DNA from 3 places in the Streptomyces sp. NPDC018000 genome. Region 1 is predicted to be linked to each of the others. Evidence: predicted binding sites of a transcription regulator. Region 1 holds the regulator's gene; each other region holds the start of a gene.

The links. Region 1 encodes HrcA, which represses chaperone genes, less so after heat shock. Its sites were predicted from a motif close to TTNGCACTCNGNNNNNCNGAGTGCNAA; they were not measured.
Region 2: groES (co-chaperone GroES) is a predicted target of HrcA. The motif match lies at 1,309-1,335, and genes of this name have one in related genera.
Region 3: groL (chaperonin GroEL) is a predicted target of HrcA. The motif match lies at 1,258-1,284, and genes of this name have one in related genera.

Annotation. Positions count from the first base shown of each region.
Region 1 is NZ_JBIRGM010000001.1:845,933-848,132, reverse strand. Features, by position in the region: gene dnaJ (molecular chaperone DnaJ) at 1-504, opposite strand, end outside; gene hrcA (heat-inducible transcriptional repressor HrcA) at 505-1,521, opposite strand; gene ACH4EW_RS04000 (MBL fold metallo-hydrolase) at 1,719-2,200, shown strand, end outside.
Region 2 is NZ_JBIRGM010000001.1:235,131-237,330, forward strand. Features, by position in the region: gene ACH4EW_RS01225 (polysaccharide deacetylase family protein) at 1-940, shown strand, start outside; gene ACH4EW_RS01230 (hypothetical protein) at 937-1,269, shown strand; gene groES (co-chaperone GroES) at 1,488-1,796, shown strand; gene groL (chaperonin GroEL) at 1,896-2,200, shown strand, end outside.
Region 3 is NZ_JBIRGM010000007.1:142,716-144,915, reverse strand. Features, by position in the region: gene groL (chaperonin GroEL) at 1-1,095, opposite strand, end outside; gene ACH4EW_RS18435 (cold-shock protein) at 1,412-1,618, opposite strand; gene ACH4EW_RS18430 (MoaD/ThiS family protein) at 2,042-2,200, opposite strand, start outside.

The DNA of each region.
Region 1 (2,200 bases):
GCCGCGGCCGCGGCACATGTCACAGGTCTGGGCGGAGGTGCCGGGTGCGGCGCCCTCGCCGCTGCAGGTCGCACAGACGACAGCCGTGTCGACCTGGATGTCCTTGGTGGTGCCGAACGCGGCCTCGGCGAGATCGATCTCCAGCCGGATCATCGCGTCCTGGCCGCGCCGGGTGCGCGAACGGGGTCCGCGCTGCGACGACGTACCGAAGAACGCGTCCATGATGTCGGAGAAGTTGCCGAAGCCACCCTGTCCGAATCCGCCCGCACCACCGCCGCCTCCGGAGGCGGACAGCGGGTCGCCGCCGAGGTCGTAGACCTGCTTCTTCTGCGGGTCCGACAGCACCTCGTAGGCGGCGTTGATCTCCTTGAACCGCTCCTGGGTCTTCGGATCGGGGTTCACATCCGGATGCAGCTCGCGGGCGAGCCGACGGAATGCCTTCTTGATCTCGTCCTGAGATGCGTCGCGGCGCACGCCGAGTACGGCGTAGTAGTCCGTGGCCACTTACGACTCCGCCAGGATCTGTCCGACGTAACGTGCCACTGCGCGTACCGCTCCCATCGTTCCGGGGTAGTCCATGCGGGTCGGTCCGACCACGCCGAGTTTGGCGACTGCCTCGTCGCCCGAACCGTAGCCGACCGCGACGACGGACGTGGAGTTGAGCCCCTCGTGGGCGTTCTCGTGCCCGATCCGTACGGTCATGCCCGAGTCCTTGGCCTCGCCGAGCAGCTTCAGCAGCACGACCTGCTCCTCCAGTGCCTCCAGCACCGGCCGGATCATCACAGGGAAGTCGTGCCCGAAGCGGGTGAGGTTGGAGGTGCCGCCGATCATCAGCCGCTCCTCCGTCTCCTCGACGAGGGTTTCGAGCAGGGTGGAGAGCACGGTGGACACGGTTCCCCGGTCCTCGCTCTCGAAGGATTCCGGCAGATCCTGCACCAGCTGCGGGACGTCCGTGAAACGGCGTCCGACGACCCGGCTGTTGAGCCGGGCCCGCAGATCGGCGAGAGAGGTCTCGCCGAACGGAGCGGGGCAGTCGATCATGCGCTGCTCGACCCGGCCGGTGTCCGTGATCAGTACGAGCATCAGCCGGGCGGCTGCCAGCGACAGCAGCTCCACATGCCGAACCGTCGACCGGGTCAGCGAGGGGTACTGCACGACGGCGACCTGCCGGGTCAGCTGCGCCAGCAGCCGTACGGTGCGGCCCACGACATCGTCGAGGTCGACCGCGCCGTCGAGGAAATTGTGAATGGCACGGCGTTCCGGCGACGAGAGGGGCTTGACGCCCGCAAGCTTGTCGACGAAGAGCCGGTACCCCTTGTCCGTCGGGATGCGTCCCGCACTGGTGTGGGGCTGGGCGATGAAGCCCTCGTCCTCCAGCACCGCCATGTCGTTGCGGACGGTGGCCGGGGAGACCCCCAGCTTGTGCCGCTCGGTGAGCGCCTTGGAGCCCACGGGCTCCTCGGTGCCGACATAGTCCTGGACGATGGCGCGCAGCACTTCGAGTCTGCGTTCGCTGAGCATCGCGCACACCTCCAGCTGTCTTTCCTCGGTGGTTCTCGGGCCGTTCCTGCTTCATCCCCAGGAATCCCCCTGGCACTCGGTCCTCACGAGTGCCAGCAATCCCCCGCCCAGTGTACGGCGGCCGAGTGGGGACCTAGCAAGGGCGACCGGCCACCCTACTGCGAGACTGCGCAGGTCGTTGCGGATAGCGTCGCGGTATGGACGCCTCTTGGGAAGAGTTCGGCTGGGAGCGACTTGGTCACGGAGTGGGCCGACGTCGCCTGCCCGGATGGGATGCGACAGTCGCACTGGTGGTCGGAGCGGATGGAGTACTGCTCTACGACACCGGATCAACGCTGCGCGAAGGCGCGGAGATTCGGGCCCAGGCACAGGCCCTGCTGGGCCGGAAGGTGACGCATATCGCACTCAGCCACCCCCATTTCGACCACGTGCTGGGCACTGCCGCGTTCTCCGGCACCCAGGTGTACGGAGCGGCCGGCATGGCCGGGCTGCTGAAGCGCGAGGCGGACGATCTGCGCGCCTCCGCCGTACGCCACGGAGTGTCCGCACACGATGCGGCCGAGGCCGCCGAGGCGCTGGTGGCGCCGCACCACGAGGTGTGCGACGAGTGGACGCTCGATCTGGGCGGCGGCCGTCAGGTGCTGCTGGCGAATGTGGGCCCCGCCCACAGCGGCCACGA
Region 2 (2,200 bases), 610 kb from region 1:
GGGCGGGCAGGGCCCCGGCAGGCATCGGCCGGTCTGCGCGGTCCTGGCCGCACTCCTGGTCGCCGCGGTCTGCTCCGGCTGCGCCTCTGGGGCCGGCGGCCGGCTCGACGACGGCGACGAGCTCCGGGCCCGGCCCGCCGCCGGCCCCCCGGGTGGTCCCGGACAGTGGGCCGGCCAGGGCGGCGCACCCGCCGGGGCCCGTGAGAACGCGAGGTTCAGCCCGGCCGTACGGGCGGCCCTCGCCAAGAAGTGGGGGCTGGGCAGACCACCCCTGATCGCACCCCCGCCGCCTGCGGTGAAGCCGCACATCACCACCCGCGAGGGGTTCGAGGTCAAGGGCGGCGACGACTCGCTGCCGCCGGTCTTCACCACCGTCCCGACCAAGGACCGGATCGTCTTCCTGACGATGGACGACGGTGCCGAGAAGGACCCCGAACTGCTGCAGATGATGGACGAGCTGGACATCCCGTACAGCGCGTTCCTCAGCGACTACCTGGTGCGCGACAGCTACGGGTACTTCCTGGAGATGCAGCGGCTGGGCGTCGGCCTCAACAACCACACGCTCAACCACCGCTACCTGCCCGGGCTCTCGTACGCCGAGCAGAAGCGCGAGATCTGCGACCAGCAGGCCATCATCGAGGAGCAGTACGGGCCGCGGCCCACCCTCTTCCGCCCGCCGTACGGCAGCTACAACGGGGACACGCTCCGCATCGCGAAGTCCTGCGGCATCAAGGCCGTGCCGCTCTGGAACGCGGAGGCGTTCCCGGACCGCATGGAGTGGCGCGAGGCGGACCAGGACCTGCACCCCGGCGACATCATCCTCACGCACTTCCGGGGCCGGAAGGACTGGGGCGGCAGCATGGCCGACCTGGTCCGGGCAGTAATGAAGACCATCACGGACAAGGGGTACGCCGTGGCCCGGCTGGAGGACTACGTATGAGAAGGGTGCACCGGCTGCTCGCCGGACTGCTGACAGCCGGTGCGCTGCTGACCGCCACCGCCGGGTGCGCGCAGTCGGTCGACCCGATCGAACGGCTGGGCCGCAAGGCCGCACAGAAGGTGACCCGCCCGCGGCCGGCACCCGCGGCCGGCCCGCGGGCCCATCCGCGCGGAGATCACGGGGCGTCCGGGTCGCCGGTCGTCATCGCCTGCCGTCAGCTGCCGGAGCCCCGGCACTCGCGGTTGTCGCCACCGCTGAGGCACTGGCGGCCGGACCGAACGGGATCGTACGAAGGAGTGGAATCCGGCACCGGGTGCGAGCGGCGGTAGTCCGCGAGCGCGGCCGACATGACGCCACGACTGGATGAATTGGCACTCCGCTTGACCGAGTGCTAATCCCGGTCATAGTCTCGGTGCTGGCACTCACCACTGGAGAGTGCCAGCAGTACTGTGCGACTGGCAGGTCCGGCACCCGCGACGACGGATCCACCTGGTCGCCACCCAAAGACTCTTAACCCCGTGAGATCTCCGAAGGGGGAGACCGGATCGTGTCGACCGCCAGCTCCAAGGTTGCGATCAAGCCGCTCGAGGACCGCATTGTGGTCCAGCCGCTCGACGCCGAGCAGACCACGGCCTCCGGCCTGGTCATTCCGGACACCGCCAAGGAGAAGCCCCAGGAGGGCGTCGTCCTGGCCGTGGGCCCGGGCCGCTTCGAGAACGGCGAGCGCCTTCCGCTCGACGTCAACACCGGCGACGTCGTGCTGTACAGCAAGTACGGCGGCACCGAGGTGAAGTACAACGGCGAGGAGTACCTCGTCCTCTCGGCTCGCGACGTGCTCGCGATCGTCGAGAAGTAATTCACCCACGTTTGCTTCTGTTCTGCGCCCCTGGCCCCCTGCGAACAACCAGCCGGGCGGTCAGGGGCGCAGTTCATTTGAGAGGAAGACTCAGCTGCCATGGCGAAGATTCTGAAGTTCGACGAGGACGCCCGTCGCGCCCTTGAGCGCGGCGTCAACAAGCTTGCCGACACGGTCAAGGTGACGATCGGCCCCAAGGGCCGCAACGTCGTCATCGACAAGAAGTTCGGCGCTCCCACCATCACCAACGACGGTGTCACCATCGCGCGCGAGGTCGAGCTCGACGACCCGTACGAGAACCTCGGCGCCCAGCTGGTGAAGGAGGTGGCGACCAAGACCAACGACGTCGCGGGTGACGGTACGACCACCGCCACCGTGCTGGCCCAGGCGCTCGTCCGCGAGGG
Region 3 (2,200 bases), on a different contig from region 1:
CTCCTGGAGCTTCTCGCGGTCGTAGTCCGAGTCGGAGTTCTCGATCTCGGCACGGATCTGGTTGACGCGACCCTGAACCTGGTCGCTGTCACCGGCACCGTCGACGATCGTGGTCTCGTCCTTGGTGATGACGACCTTGCGGGCGCGGCCGAGCAGGTCGAGACCGGCGTTCTCCAGCTTGAGGCCGACCTCCTCGGAGATGACGGTGCCACCGGTGAGGATGGCGATGTCGCCGAGCATGGCCTTGCGGCGGTCACCGAAGCCCGGGGCCTTGACGGCAACGGACTTGAAGGTGCCACGGATCTTGTTGACGACCAGGGTCGACAGGGCCTCGCCCTCGACGTCCTCGGCGATGATCAGCAGCGGCTTGCCGGACTGCATGACCTTCTCCAGCAGCGGAAGGAGGTCCTTCACGTTGCTGACCTTGGAGTTCACGATCAGGATGTACGGGTCGTCGAGGGACGACTCCATGCGCTCCATGTCGGTGGCGAAGTACGCCGAGATGTAGCCCTTGTCGAAGCGCATACCCTCGGTGAGCTCCAGCTCCAGACCGAAGGTCTGGGACTCCTCGACGGTGATGACGCCTTCCTTGCCGACCTTGTCCATGGCCTCGGCGATGAGCTCGCCGATCTGGGTGTCGGCGGCGGAGATGGAGGCGGTCGAAGCGATCTGCTCCTTGGTCTCCACGTCCTTGGCCTGCTCCAGGAGGGCGGCGGAGACGGCCTCGACGGCCTTCTCGATGCCCCGCTTGAGGGCCATCGGGTTGGCACCCGCGGCGACGTTGCGAAGGCCCTCGCGGACGAGAGCCTGGGCGAGAACGGTGGCGGTGGTCGTACCGTCGCCGGCGACGTCGTCCGTCTTCTTGGCGACCTCCTTGACCAGCTCCGCACCGATCTTCTCGTACGGGTCCTCCAGCTCGATCTCCTTGGCGATGGAAACACCATCGTTGGTGATCGTGGGGGCGCCCCACTTCTTCTCAAGGACGACGTTGCGACCCTTGGGGCCAAGGGTGACCTTGACGGCGTCGGCGAGCTGGTTCATGCCGCGCTCGAGACCGCGCCGGGCCTCCTCGTCGAACGCGATGATCTTGGCCATGTGAAGTGGTCCTCCCGGACAGGGGTGGATTTCTCCGGACCGAGTGGCGCCCGCGACGGACGGCCTGCGTGACCGGTGGTTCCTTGCCCCACCGGACCTGCGGGCCTCACCGGCCCGGTCCAAGTTCTGTCACTCTCACCTGGAGAGTGCTAACGCCAATGATTAGCACTCGACCCCCCAGAGTGCAAGCGCCTTCGAAGAAGGCTCGCTGAGGGGTGGCGGCCGGGCGACCTGACTGCGGACGCGCGGAGGGCCCGTACCCCTGGGGTACGGGCCCTCCGTGCGTGAGTAGTGTCGTTGGCCGACCGCGTCGAGCTCAGCCGACGGCGAGCTTGACCATGTCCGCCTGCGGCCCCTTCTGGCCCTGCGAGATCTCGAATTCAACTCGCTGACCCTCTTCGAGGGTGCGGTACCCGTCCATCTGGATCGCGCTGTAGTGGACGAAAACATCCGCACCACCGTCGACCGCGATGAAGCCGTACCCCTTCTCCGCGTTGAACCACTTGACGGTGCCCTGAGCCATGCCTAACTCCCCTATTACTGGCCCTTGCGCAGGACCGCACTTCGCGGACCCGGGTCAGAACTCACCCTCCGACAGGAGAGGGTGCGTGCGCCGGAAGCGCGTCGACCGCGGCCGAATGTATCTGTCCAACTGCCCTCTGCAACAGGTCAATCGGACGAGAAATCTGGGCAGCACCGAACGCCCGAATATGAGGGATTCATGCGATTCCAGGGCAAGTCGGGCCGGGCAAAGGCGACTTTTGGCGCAAGGAGATCCACCACTTTGGCTGCTTCTTGTCGTGACCCGGCGCATTCTCATATGCGGGCGGCACGAGCAGCTGGGGGAACTTCCCACACTGTACCGCGCTCAACCATGCAGAATTGCCCCCTCCGCTTCTCTCGCGGAGGGGGCAATTCCGATAACGCCATGAGATCGGACGGACGGTCAGCAACCGCCCGCGACGGCCGGGATGATCGAGATTCCGGCGCCGTCCGGCGTCGCCGTCTCCAGGCCTCCCTCGAAGCGCACGTCGTCGTCGTTGACGTACACGTTCACGAAGCGGCGCAACTTGCCCTGGTCGTCCAGCACACGAGCGGCGATGCC